Regions from separate parts of the Robertmurraya sp. DFI.2.37 genome, predicted to be linked through region 2. Evidence: riboswitches for the same ligand, from Rfam matches in the RefSeq annotation. Region 2 holds a riboswitch; each other region holds the start of a gene.
What was found. A riboswitch is a leader RNA that binds a small molecule or an ion and turns the genes downstream of it on or off. The one in region 2 is predicted to bind thiamine pyrophosphate.
Positions count from the first base shown of each region.

Region 1: it holds a riboswitch for thiamine pyrophosphate, as region 2 does, so the genes downstream of both, thiC (phosphomethylpyrimidine synthase ThiC) here and tenA (thiaminase II) in region 2, are expected to answer to the same signal.
Region 3: it holds a riboswitch for thiamine pyrophosphate, as region 2 does, so the genes downstream of both, thiT (energy-coupled thiamine transporter ThiT) here and tenA (thiaminase II) in region 2, are expected to answer to the same signal.

Region 1 covers NZ_JARGEJ010000046.1:27,885-32,750, reverse strand. The annotation lists gene PZE06_RS19370 (beta-glucoside-specific PTS transporter subunit IIABC) at 1-1,723, opposite strand, end outside; gene PZE06_RS19365 (AraC family transcriptional regulator) at 2,117-2,944, shown strand; TPP riboswitch at 3,479-3,593, shown strand; gene thiC (phosphomethylpyrimidine synthase ThiC) at 3,729-4,866, shown strand, end outside.
Region 2 covers NZ_JARGEJ010000014.1:53,857-58,722, forward strand. The annotation lists gene PZE06_RS09950 (ABC transporter substrate-binding protein) at 1-238, opposite strand, end outside; gene PZE06_RS09955 (ABC transporter permease) at 258-1,016, opposite strand; gene PZE06_RS09960 (ABC transporter ATP-binding protein) at 1,018-1,740, opposite strand; gene tenA (thiaminase II) at 1,755-2,444, opposite strand; TPP riboswitch at 2,547-2,635, opposite strand; TPP riboswitch at 2,730-2,837, opposite strand; gene PZE06_RS09970 (VOC family protein) at 2,921-3,322, shown strand; gene ald (alanine dehydrogenase) at 3,623-4,753, opposite strand.
Region 3 covers NZ_JARGEJ010000053.1:1,638-6,503, forward strand. The annotation lists gene PZE06_RS20370 (alanyl-tRNA editing protein) at 1-75, shown strand, start outside; gene PZE06_RS20375 (TolB family protein) at 148-1,380, opposite strand; TPP riboswitch at 1,504-1,602, shown strand; gene thiT (energy-coupled thiamine transporter ThiT) at 1,660-2,229, shown strand; SAM riboswitch class I at 2,293-2,400, shown strand; gene PZE06_RS20385 (Fur-regulated basic protein FbpA) at 2,486-2,629, shown strand; gene PZE06_RS20390 (VanW family protein) at 2,645-3,511, opposite strand; gene PZE06_RS20395 (MATE family efflux transporter) at 3,707-4,866, shown strand, end outside.

The DNA.
Region 1 (4,866 bases), on a different contig from region 2:
CTTCTATAATCTTTTCAAGATTGAACTTCAATAACAAATCTCCCGCTTTTACTTCATCTCCAACCTTCACTTGAGGTTCGAAATATGCTCCTGCCAAGCGGACAGTATCGATTCCAACATGGAACAAAATTTGCGCCCCATTCCCCGCTGACAATCCTAATGCATGATTTGTATCGAAAATCATTTCAATTTTACCATCGACAGGTGCGTATAATTCTCCTACTGACGGAATAACCGCTACTCCATCCCCCATTACTTTAGAAGAAAATACTTCATCCTTCACATCAGATAAAGGAATCATTTGGCCAACAATTGGGCTTTTAAATTCTTCCTCTATCTTTACAGCTTCTTTCACTTCATGTTGTTCCTTTTTCCCCTTTTGGTCTTTCCCTAAGATAAATGCGGCAACAAAGGCCACTACAAAGGAAATGACCAAACCGATGATTGCGTTGATGATATTCTTTGGCAATTCCTCGGAAATAAACATCGATAAGCTGGCTAGTCCTGGCCCAACGGTAACAAATGCCTGTACACCAGCAATACCAATAAATATAGCACCAAAAAAGGAACCAATCATCACACTGCCAAGGACCTTTTTATTTTGAAGCGTCACACCATATAATGCTGGCTCGGTGATTCCGAATAGAGCTGAAATACCAGCAGATATTGCTGTTGACTTTAGCGTCTTATCTTTCGTTCTTAATGCAACTGCAAAACAAGCTCCACTTTCTGAAATATTATGTGCAAGTGAGGCTGGTAAATAAAGAACCTCCTTGCCAAGCTCGCTCATGGTTGTTACTGCATATGGTACCATCGCCTTGTGCATCCCTGTTGCGACCATAAGTGGCAGAACAGTCGCTAAAAGCGCTACAGCAATCCAGCCTACTTTATCAAATATCGCAAGAATAACTGTCGTAAACCCTTGTCCAAGTGTAAAACCGATAGGTCCTAATATTAATAAGGAAATCGGTACCGTGATTAAAAGTGACATCATTGGTACAAAAAAGATTCGAATTGGCTTTGGCGACACTTTTGTAAACCATTTTTCAATCTGTGCGTATAATAGTACCGTTAAAATAGCCGGAAATACTTGATATGAATAGGCAATATTTTTAATATCAAGACTGAATAACTGAGCACCCTCTCCTAGCAATGCTGACATGCTAGGCAGGATTAATGCACCTACAGCTGATAGGGCAACAAGTGGATTGACCTTTAATTTATTTGCAGTCGTTACCGCAACTAATAATGGAAGAAAATATAATGGCGCATCCCCAATTAAATTTAAAATCGTATAGGTTTGTCCACTTGAATCTATTAAACCTAATACAGATAGTAGTAATAATAATGACTTTAATACTCCTCCACCAGCAATCGCTGGAACTAACGGCTGAAACACACCCACGATAAAGTCTAATATCACACTTCCTATTTTTTGCTTCTGCTTCGGCTGATCTGCAGCTTCGTTATGTCCGATGTTTGGTCCTAATAGTTTTATTACTTCATCGTACACTTCTACTACTTCGTTCCCTATCACAACTTGGCATTGGGCATTCATTTTAACGGCGATTACCCCTGGAACTTCTTCTAGCTTTTCTACATTTGCCTTGCTACTATCAATTAGGGAAAAACGCAATCTTGTTGAACAGTGTTCGAAGTGGGAAACGTTTTCTTTTCCACCGACATTCTTTAACACTGCGGTTGCTGTCTGTTTGTAGTCCATCCCTCTTCCTCCTTTTACAAAAAAAATGATGATATTTCATGGCTGAAGACGCAAAAAGGCAGGACCTAAAACAGCAAATAACAATGATTTGCCAATTTTAGATCCTGCCTGCATTACCAGTCACATGTCTAATTTGTTATTAGATTTGTCTACATTATATGATCCTAACTTGAAAGCGTCAACAGTTTTTTTATTTCTAATTGATCCGAATCTTTCAATTTTATTTATAATAAATATGGCAGGAATTTCACTATAGTATTTCTTTCAAACAAACCCTCATGTTTCATCCAAATTCACTGATTTTCTGGGATAATCAAACTAACTCTTTTTAGTATCCGTTACTATGTTATAATAACCAATAATGATAATCATTTTCATTCAAGTGTAAAAAGGGTGACTGCATTGTCTATTAAAACAAATGAGTTAATCGAGTATTTTGCAACCTCCTCGATTCAATTTAGAAACGCTTTTAAAAGTACATTACCTGCCGGAAAAATAGATACGAATCGAAAAACAGATTCACAAACTTGCGGACTGGTTATTCCGCTCGAAGGTGAAGCTCGCTTTTCCTTAAATGGCGTTCCCTACCATATTAATAAAAATACGATCGTTCATGCTGGAGCAGGAATGGATATTGAAATCAAAACCTTTGAAAATAATTGGACATACGTGGTCATTCACTATCATTTAATCGATGCTGAGGGTAAATTTAGTACCTTCGCCAACAAGCACTTCTCAATCGAAATTGATAATATGGAGGAAATTTTAGCGGTTGTTCAACAATTATTGAGCAAAAATATGAATCCTGATTATTTCTCGCAGTTTGAATTAAAGGTTCTGTTCATGAATTTACTTCAATCGATCTTAAACGGGGCAAGAAACAGCCAATACAATTTTACCGTACAGCAAGTAACAAAAATACTAGATTATTTCCACACGCACTATGAGCAAGAAGTCAGCATTAGTGAAGTGGCCGACATGTTCGAGATTGATCGCAGAAGAATCGCTTACCTCTTTGAAAAGATTACAGGCTTAACTCCGATCCAATATTTAACGAGATACCGAATCTCCAAAGCAAAGGAATTGCTCACCATTAGTGAACTGACTGTCTCGGAAATTTCTGAAGCAGTCGGATATCAAGATAATTTTTATTTCAGTAGGGTTTTTAAAAGTTTAACAGGAACTTCCCCCAGCCAATATAGAAAAACACATCAAAAGTAATAGTGAGAGCGGGAGCTGGTGCTGGATCAGTTCGTTCTTTCACAAACAAGGAAACCGACGAACGGGAGCCTGAGCACAAGCAAGAAGGTTACTTAGCCGGTAAGAGTGACACATGCAAGGTTTTTTGTTCAAACCTGGTTTCTATTTGGACTCTATTTACAGGAAGCGCTTGACTATTGTCCGAATCTGGGTTGGATTCGGGCTCTATTGCGCCGGCCCAAAAGATTTCTGTCCGGATTGGGATTCTATTCGGACTCTATGAATCTTGCCCACGTACCTTTTGTCCAAATCTCGATTTGACGCGAACATGTTCCCATGAACCTTTTATTCCGATGGAATTCCATTTGACCACACTTGGCCTTGCTCCCCTATCGATCCAAACAAACTATGCAGGGATTCGGGTTCCGCTGTCTTTCCTTGTAAGTGGCCTCGATGAAAAATCCAACCATTTTCAATTAAACAAGTCCAAGCTTATTTTCTAAATTTTCCTTTTATTTTTGTGAAGAGTCATGTATACTAGACTCAAATTGAATACGAAATAACTAGGGGAGTCCAATGAGTTGGGCTGAGAAAGAAACGCGATGAAGTTTCTTGACTCTTGGGACCTGATCTGGTTCATACCAGCGTGGGGAAGTTAGAAGCATCATTATCGTTATACTACTTCTGTATACATATTAGCCGGGTCCAACCATTATTGGACCCGGCTTTCTTATGTACTTCATTAGCTTTCCACTTGTTGTGTTCTATTTCTTGTCCTTATATCCAAAAAAAGGAGAGATTTATTATGTCAACATCTTCATTAAATGAACAAAACATTGCCATCATGTCCAATTTTTCCGGGAGCAAAAAGGTCTATGTAAAAGGATCCAGACCTGACATTAACGTCCCCATGCGTGAAATCCAGTTAAGCCCGACAACCGGCACGTTTGGAGACGAGGAAAATCCTCCAGTACGTGTATATGACACGAGTGGACCTTATACAGACCCCCATTATGCTGTCGATATTACAATAGGTCTTCCTCCCCTCCGCCGTCCTTGGATTCAAGAACGGGGGGATGTTGAGGAATACGATGGTCGGGAAATCAGGCCTGAGGATAATGGTTATAAGGATGAAGACGATCCTCGCACGAATCATAACGTATTCCCCGGTTTAAAACGGAAACCGTTACGAGCCAAAAAGGGGAAAAATATTACACAGCTTCATTATGCGAGAAAAGGAATTATCACCCCTGAAATGGAATTTATCGCTATTAGGGAGAATATGAAGCCTGAATTCGTTCGTGATGAAATTGCAAAGGGGCGAGCGATTATTCCTTCTAATATCAATCATCCAGAATCAGAGCCGATGATAATTGGACGTAACTTTCATGTAAAAATCAATGCAAATATCGGCAATTCTGCTGTTTCATCCTCCATTGAAGAAGAAGTTGAAAAAATGACCTGGGCGACACGCTGGGGCGCTGATACTATTATGGATTTATCAACCGGTAAAAATATTCATAAAACGCGAGAGTGGATTATCCGTAACTCACCTGTTCCTGTCGGGACTGTCCCTATTTATCAAGCACTTGAGAAGGTAAATGGCGTTGCTGAAGATCTCACTTGGGAGATTTACCGCGATACCTTAATTGAACAAGCTGAGCAAGGCGTTGATTACTTCACAATTCATGCTGGTGTTCTTTTGCGCTATGTCCCGCTAACAGCAAAACGTTTAACAGGGATTGTATCTCGCGGTGGCTCCATCATGGCACAATGGTGTCTGCACCACCACAAAGAAAACTTTTTATATACGCACTTTGAAGAAATTTGTGAAATCATGAAGTCCTATGATGTTGCATTCTCTTTAGGAGATGGTTTACGTCCTGGATCTATTGCAGATGCGAATGATGAGGCACAGTTTGCAGAATTAGAGACTCTTGGAG
Region 2 (4,866 bases):
TTGCTGCAAGCTTAAGTGGGTCATTTGTATCAGCAGGCATTTCCACCTTTACCTTTAAGCCTTCATCTTCAAAATATCCTTTTTCTTCCGCCATATAGATTGCAGAATGAACAGCGTTTGGATACCAGTCGAGCATAATGCTAATTTCTTCTAGCTCATTTTTAGTAGATTGAGTGTTTGAACAGCCAATGAGAATCGTTAAGATAAATATAAAACTGAACATCATACTTTTTTTCATTTAATTTCAACTCCAAAATTTATAATCTGTTTTTCCAACGTAATGTTCTTTTTTCTAGTAATGATGCAATGGCAAACAGAATAATCCCAACAACAGTTAAAATGACGATCGATGCAAATACGCCACTTGCATTTAAATCTCCTGACATTCTTCGACTATAGTAGCCAAGTCCTTCACTTGCTCCAAGCCACTCACCAATGGTTGCTCCAACAAGAGAGTAGACAATCGCAATTTTCAAACCAGAAAAAAAGGAGGGAAGTGCCATTGGAATATTTAATTTCGAAAAAATTTGCCGTTTGTTTGCTCCCATTGATCGTAACAATTCAATATAGTCTTTATCACACGACTTTAAGCCATCGTATGTTGCAACAACAATAGGGAAGAAAGACATTAATACCGTCACCGCTACTTTGCTCCAAATCGAGTAACCAAACCATAAAACAAATATGGGAGAGAGGGCGATGATCGGTATCATCTGCGAAATCACGACTGCCGGGTAGAGCATTTTTTCAATTGTTTTCGAGAAAAACATGCTCACTGCAAGAGCAACTCCTGCCGTGACTGCAATGATAAAACCAATGGAGAACTCGACCATCGTAGCCTTTAAATGTTCCAATATAAGTGGTCTCCACTGTTCAACAATATGGCTTGCAACGCTCGTAGGCGCAGGAATAATAAAGGCAGGGACAATTTTACTGCGCACCAAATATTCAACCAAAACCATTATTAAAATGACAAAGACGACAAAGAAGCTGTATTGTTTTAAGAAGTTTTTCATATTAGATCTTCTTCTCCAGTTCTTTTCGCAATTCAACCAAAATTTGCGAATGAAGCATTTCTTGATAGCGCGGCCGCGGCAAAGGAACAATCGTTTCTTCGATCTTTCTGTCTTCTTTCAATAAAATAATTCGATCTGAGAGATAACAGGCTTCTTCTAGATCATGTGTAATAAAGACAATCGTTTTATCAAGCTCCTGCCAAATTGATAAAAGCCAAGCTTGCATTTCTTTTTTTGTAATTGAATCCAATGCACCGAAGGGTTCATCAAGTAGGAGCACTTCTTTTTCCGTTAGCAACGTACGCAGGAAAGCTACACGCTGTCTCATTCCACCAGAAAGCTGATTAGGATACGCTTGCTCATAATCTGATAAACCTACTTTTTTCAACCAACTGCGGGCATTTTCTTTTGATATCTTTATTTCTTTCTTAATTTCAGCACCAATCATAATATTGTCAAGAATCGTTCTCCACGGAAAGAGCAGATCCTTTTGCGGCATAAAACCAACATCACCGAGAGTGACAGGCTTTTTATTGATGGAAATTTCGCCTTCATCAGCTTGTAACAATCCTGTAATTAACTTGAGAATGGTACTTTTTCCTGTACCACTTTTTCCAATTAACGAAACAAATTCACCTTGTTGAACGGTTAAATTTAGTTTTGCAATCACTGGAATTTCTTTCTTTGGAAATGTGTAAGTAACATTTTTAAGTATAAGTGTCATTGTCTTATCCTCGTTTAAATTGGCCAATCATGCTCATAATAGTTCATATCCCAAAATAAGTATTCGTATTTGGATGTAATTTGGAAATGTTCCTCCAATAACGCAAGTTCACGCTCCGGCAGTCCTTCAGCTAGTTCATCCATAAGTTTAATCAACGATTTCGCACCTTCTCCAAAGGTTTCAGAATCATATGTATCAATCCATTTTGCATATGGATTTGAGGAAATTCGCTCTCCATATTGTTTACGCAAAAGTTTCCCAATTTCCCAATAATCCCAAGCGCAAGGTAGTAAGCATGAAACGACTTCAGCCAACGTTCCGTTTTGTGCCACATTTAGCATGTAGCGTGTATAGGCGAGATTGATTGGCGTTGGCTTGGTAGCCTCCAACTCTTTGCGAGAGATGCCAAACTCAGCAGCGTATTGACGATGAAGTTCCATCTCAAAATGAAGGGTTTCATGTAATATTTTGGAAAAATGTTCCATCGTTTCCAGATCACGTGCTTTAGTTACGGCAGCAGCAAAAAGCTTCGCATAGTCGATTAAATACACATAGTCCTGTTTCATATAATGTGCGAATTTTTCACGAGGGAGTGTACCTTCTCCTAATTGCTGTACAAACGGATGACGATGACTCTTTTCCCATATTGGTTGCACGTTTTTAAAAAGTCGACCCGTGAATTTACTTGATTTCCTTATCTCCACCTTATTTTCCTCCTTTGATAAGTAAGCTTTTGAGGATGCTTGTATATAAATAAAAAAACCACTTTCCGAATTTTTCGGAAAGCGGTAAGGCATGAGGGCATCATACGCCATTACCTACTTCCCTACGCTAGTACGAACTAGATCAGGTTCAAAGGGTACGTCTCAGCCATAAGGCGCCCCTAGCAGAAAATGAAATTATTCAGTTGAATTTTGTTCTATTAAGAAAAAGATTCATATATTTATATACAAAAAACCTCCACAAAAGTGGAGGTTGCATCTCTAAATGAAACAACATTACCACTTCCCTACGCCAGTTTTAACCGGATCAGGTTCAAAGGGTTTAGAACATCTTGTTCAATCTCAGTCCATAAAAAGACTCCCCTAGTGTTCATATAAAAGTTTATAATCATATTAACACGGTTTCATACCCTGTTCAAGTAGTGCACATAAATAAACGAAGAGGAGTGGACAAATTAATGACAACAGGATTGCTGCATCATCTTGAAATTTATGTTTCCAATCTAGCAAAATCAAAGGAATTTTGGAGTTGGCTTCTTGAAGAATTAGGATATCGTTCATTTCAAAAATGGGACAAAGGTGAAAGTTGGAAGTTAGGGGATACATATCTCGTTTTTGTGCAAGCAGAGGAAAGGTTTTTGGAGCCCCCATATCATCGCTGCCGAGTTGGTTTAAACCATTTAGCTTTCCACGCAGATTCTCGTCAGCATGTAGACCATTTAACAAAGCGATTACGAGAAAGAGGTGTAAGTATACTTTATCCAGGTCAACATCCATTTGCTGGTGGGGAAGATCATTACGCCGTTTATTTTGAGGATCCTGATAGAATTAAAGTTGAATTAGTTGCAACGATGCCATAACTTTAGTTAAAATCGCTATTTACGGTAGAAGCAATGAATGAACGAAAAGGCGCCAAATCCTCTTGTTTAAGGCTTTGGCGCTATTGTTCTTGTTGAAATTGATCGACATCGTAGTTGTGTATAACTCTTTTAATGAGTGAATCTACATCTAGCTCCGGTGCTTAGACCTATTAAATTTCCCATTCCATCTGTACGATCAGTCAACCTACGTTGCTAGCCCCGTAAGTTTCCTATTTCTCTTACCTGAATGGTCCAATTTATACGGACCTGAACAAAGCGCATGTGCTTTTGTTCTGATAATTAAATCGTCTCAAGAATTTTTTTTAAAGCATGATCAGCGTCTACATAATCATAACCGAGATCTTTTGCAACTGCTTCATAAGTAATGGCACCAGCAGCAACATTAACGCCACATTTTAAAGCATGATTTTCTGAAATTGCTTTGTGTATCCCTTTATTGGCAATTTGCAAAGCATACGGGACAGTAACATTCGTTAGACCAATTGTAGACGTTCTTGGAACAGCACCAGGCATATTAGCAACAGCATAATGGACAACACCATGTTTCAAGTAAGTTGGAGCATCATGTGTAGTAATGCGATCCACGGTTTCAAAAATACCACCTTGATCGATTGCGACATCAACTACAACTGAGCCAGGTTTCATTGATTCAATCATTTCTTCTGTAACTAATTTTGGTGCTTTTGCACCTGGAATTAATACGGCACCAATTACTAAATCAGACTCGCGCACTGATTGGGCAATACTAAGTGGATTGGACATCAATGTTTGAATATCGTTTCCAAATAAATCATCTAATTGTCGGAGACGGTGGGGACTTAAGTCAATAATTGTCACTTCGGCACCTAAACCAATAGCAAGCTTGGCTGCATTCGTACCTACTACACCACCACCGATGATCGTGACCTTGCCACGCTTGACACCAGGAATACCAGAAAGCAAAATCCCTTGACCGCCATTAGATTTTTGTAAAAATTGCGCTCCAATTTGCGCTGACATACGGCCAGCTACTTCACTCATTGGTGTCAATAGGGGCAAGGTGCGATTAACTTCCACTGTTTCGTAAGCAATAGCTGTAACACCATTATCAACCAACGCTTTTGCCAGTTCTGGTTCAGCAGCTAAATGTAAATAAGTAAAGAGAATTAAACCTTGACGAAAATAGCCATATTCCGATGGGAGAGGTTCTTTTACCTTCATAACCATTTCGGCCGCCCATGCTTTATCAGGTGTTGATACGATTTCAGCACCTGCTTCGATATAAGCTTTATCTGTAAAACCACTTCCGGCTCCAGCTTCTGTTTCAATTAAAACACGATGACCTGCTTTCACTAGAGCAATAACACCAGCAGGCGTCATCGCCACTCGATTTTCGTTATTTTTAATTTCTTTTGGCACACCAATTAACATTTAAAATCCCCCTTATAAATGTTGACCTAAAATTCTATTTTAATTATAATTTTTTGAAAATATTTTGAACATTGTCGAAAGATTAAAAAAAGAAAAGGAGCATTTGTGAAATT
Region 3 (4,866 bases), on a different contig from region 2:
GGCGGTGAACTGAAAATGAGTGGGGGAGAAATCTTGAGCAGGTTACAAAATCTGCTCATACGCACTAATGTTTGAAATCTTTTATTGGGATCCACTTCTCTACTCGAAACAGAAGTAGAGAAGTGGATCGAATCATCTTAAAAATGGCTAGCTCTCAAAAAACTTAATTTCATCAATGTTTTTTAATAAAATCTTTCCGTTTGAACCATCAGTATCAGCGATCCAAAGATTGCGATTATGATCGTTAATAGAGGTACCGCGATACCAGATTAACTTATCAATCGCTTTTAAATAATGAGGATCATAGTCTCCGAGCCCGTTTGCAGGTTCCGTTATTTTAACTTGCTTTTCATTATTGAGCGTGACTGAATATAGAGAAGGCAATGGATGCTCGGAGAATTCATCGGACCAGTCTTTTGCTTCTACTCGAGAGGTTATTAATAATTGGTCATCCACCCATGTAAAATTAAGTTCAGCAAAATTTGCTGGTGTTAGCGATGAAACAGCAAACTCTTTTAACAGTAAGTCCTTTCCTCTAAATCCAAAAACAATCCTTCCACCGCCAATATATGCCAATATATCTTTTGCAGGTGCCCATTTTGGGGAGCCTACTTCATAAACCACTTCATTTACAATTTCAAATGACTTACCATCGCTCGATAATCCACAAAGCATATTACTGTCCATTGCTAAAGAAGCTGTTGGTGAAATGATGAGCGAAAGCCATTTCCCACTCGGTGAGAAGCTAAGAAAGTCAACTCTATTTGACATAACATATTTATTATCAATTTTTAATTTTTGTGGTACGACAAAAAATTCTTTTACATTACCAAAAACATTAGCCTCTGATAAATGATTTGGTAACTGCTTTTTATAAAGAATGGGACATGTCCAGCCGTCTGGTTTTAAGTAAGCAGGGGAAGCAAGAAGAAAACCCTGTCCAGTAGGAAGCCATTGAAAGCTTGAAACCCCTAATGCAAGATTGTGAAACTCCGTTAAATTTGAAATATTTAAAATTTGATTATGTATGAATGCTACCCAATTGTTGTGAGGTGCCCATTGTGGCGCGTAACCGTTATGAAATATTTTCTTTTTCTCTTCAGTTTCTATATTGTACACCCATATTTCATGGTGTATTTTCTCATTTTTATTTTCAGTATTCGCTTCTTTTTGATAAAGAATCCACTTTCCATCATGGGACCATTGCGGCTGATAAATTTTTCCTGAATGTGTAATTTGCTTTTCCTGCTGATTCACTAAGATCCACAGATTTCCATCCCTAATAAAGGCTGCTTTCATATCCTTTAGATGGGCTGCATTTGCCAAATTCGTTAATGATAGAGCAAGGATAAAAACAGTAATAAAGGACATTTTTTTCATCGTACACCTCACAAGTTTGTGTCCTTATTAATTTCCGATATTTACTGAAATATTATTCTGATTTAAAGTAACTACTACACAAATAGGGAGAATTACGGTATACTGTGTGAGACAATTTATAACGGAAACCACAAGGGGAGCTTATAGCTGAGAGTGAACGTTAGTTCTGACCCTTTGAACCTGTTAGTTAATGCTAGCGCAGGGATGTGGAAGATTATTTAGATATGATCTTATCATGTTCTCCCTTGTGTTTTCGTTTAGAAAAAAGGGGGATTTTTTATGAAAAAATTAAGTTTATTGGCTTTAATTGAGGCGTCTTTTTTTGCTGCATTTGCCTTAATTTTAGACTTGCTTCCATCTATTGACCTCGGTCCGTGGATATCAATTTCTTTCGCAATGGTACCTATTTTTATTTTAGCTTTTCGCTGGGGCTTTAAAGTAAGTTTTCTTGCGGGATTTATTTGGGGACTATTACAGTTTGCAGTCGGTGATGCTTATTTCTTAACGCCTATTCAATTTTTAATTGAGTATTTTGTGGCCTTTGCTTTTATAGGTTTCGCTGGCTTTTTCATTAAACCAATCCAAGCTGAATTCCAAAAAGGGGATAAAAAGAAGGCTCTTAGCTGGGTTATGATCGCCATTTTTGTAGGAAGTATTGCCCGGTATTTTTGGCATTTCTTAGCGGGTATTATCTTTTGGGGGAGCTATGCACCAGAAAATATGTCTCCGGTTATATACTCGCTCGTCGTTAATGGAGGTGCGATGTTAGGTTCAGCCATTTTGTGTGCGGTAGTTTTACTTGCGTTATTAAGTAATGCCCCTAGACTTATCAAAGTTCGTGCCAATTAGTTGATTGACAGAATGATTGAACTGTTTTATAGTAGTCCTATAAATTTAATATGATTAATTTCGAACTTATCCAGAGAGGTGGAGGGATTTGGCCCTAAGAAACCTCGGCAACAGACTCATTTCAAGAGAACTGTGCCAATTCCAACAAGCATTGAGCTTGAAAGATAAGATGAGCGCTTAAAGGTAAAAACCTCTTCTTACTTGATTGGATCATGATAAGAAGAGGTTTTTTTTCGCTCGCAAGGAGGAATGTATAATGAATGAAAGAGATCTGCTCATTGAAAGGTTGATTGAATTTGGAATCTATAAGATCAATGATAAGCAGCTATTTGAATTACCTATTGTTGATTTGGAACAGGAATTGAAAAAAATGATGCAAAATAAAGGAAATGATAATTAAGTTACTTGGAGTTATTTAAGTAATTTTTCGTGGTTTATAATTAATATCTTCCGATGAGTACACAAACACAATCACCATACCGCCAACAACTTTCGCCCGAATCAAAATAGGTTGATTATATTCGTTTTTAAAGGAAAAATCTGGGCCATACCAACTAACCGTAGCATCTCTACCTGGTGGAACATAGGGTACATGCTTACTATGTGAGTAACGTTCGATCATCGTAACGCCAGAACGATCAACAGCATTAAAGAGAGTGGAGGAGACTTGACAAATTCCTCCACCTATCCCTTCAATTAATTCGCCCTTAACAATTTCAGGGGCTTTCATATAGCCTTTTTTAACTGTTCGTTTTCCGACCACTTTATTGAATGAGAAGACTTCTCCAGGAAAGACGACTTGATTATTTATTGCTGCAACTGCTAATTCGATATTTTTTGAACGAGCCTTATTTCTTGAATTAAAGTATGTTATGTATTGTCCTAACCGTTTAGTGCGTATAATCGAAAGAAGCTCACTATCAACTTTCGGGTAAACCATCATTTTTGGCACTTCCAATGTGGTTAACCGGTTATGAAAATAATATTGAAAAAAAGCCTCCGTAAATGCATGACGATTTAATTTGTAGCCCACTTTTTCTGGAATGATATGCCCAGAGTCGTTAAGTGTTGCGTTTTTTGCTTTCTTTTCAACTTGTTGTTCTATTTGTTTAAGCAATTGCTCATATTTTACCGGATCAACGAGTTCGAGACCCGGTACTGGCAACATGACTTCTTGACGTTTCACTATTGCGATCGTATCATTATTTTCTGTAATGCTTAGTGGTATTCCACTTTGAGGATGGATCAGTAAGAGTAGACTGAGAATCCACGAAACGTGCATGTTGTTCCTCCTAAAATGCTTTTATTCACATTTTTCGTCATGACATTTTGGCAGTATTCGTAAAAAGCTTTCCTTGACTCAGTCTATTTTTTTTATTTTGCGGAGAAATTATTCTTGATTTTCACGAGCTTTTCAATAGCATTCTTCTTTAAAGTCCGAAATAATGGGAAGAAGACGAAAAGAAAAGGTGTCCGAATGAATGCTCATGATTTTACTAAAGGCAATATTTATAAGCAGCTTTTTTGGTTTTCTACTCCGATTATCTTTACAAACCTTTTGCAAGTGTCGTATCAATTTATTGACAGTCTGTGGGTAGGGAATTTATTAGGAGCCAATGCACTTGGGGCAATAACAGTTGCCAGTACAGTTATTTTTACTGTTCTTTCATTCATTATTGGAATAAATAATGCAACATTGACTATTCTGTCCCAGCAAAAAGGTATGGAAAATACGACAGGATTAAAAAACTTCTTAAATGCTTTTGTTGTTCTCTTAACAACATTGGCTCTTTTATTGGGGTGTGTTGGTTATCTTTTATCTGAGCGGATTTTAAACTTGTTGCAAACACCGGGTGAGATGGTTGCTGAAGGAACAATCTATTTGCAACTCAATTTTATCGGAATCTTGTTCCTTCTTGGTTATAACTTTATTGCGACAGTACTTCGAGCATTAGGAGATAGTAAAACACCGTTAAAATTTGTTTTGCTAGCGGTTATATTAAATGCGATCTTAGATCCCATTTTAATTTCTGGTTTTGGATTCGGTATTCACGGTGCGGCGATTGCTACGATAATGGCGCAAGGAATTGCCTTTCTATACGGAATGATTGTAGTTCTACGCAAAAAAACGGCACCGTTCTCACTTCCATCTGTCCCGAAAAAAAATGAAGTTCTGGTTATTTTGAAACTAGGCATTCCATCTGGACTGCAGATGATGGTAATTTCTGCAGGAGTGATGGCGATTATGAGTGTCGTTAATTCGTTTGGAAAGGAAGTTGTGGCAGGCTTTGGTGCCGCTCAACGGATTGACAGTATAATTATGCTACCTGCTAGCGCACTTGGTACAGCAGTTAATAGTATGGCCGGACAGAATATTGGTGCTAATCAATGGGAACGAGTAAAGAAAATAGCCAAATATGCGGTCATTTATAATTTTGCAATCATGCTTGTTATAGCAACCTTAGTCGTTTTTTTCGCTCGTCTTGGAGTAAGTTTGTTTTTAAATGAAAAAAATGCCATACAATTTGGAACTGATTATTTACAAATGATCGCCTTTCTTTATCCATTTCTCGGCATTAATTTTGTTTTAAATGGGATTGTGCGGGCAGCTGGTGCAATGTTTCAAGTGCTTGTACT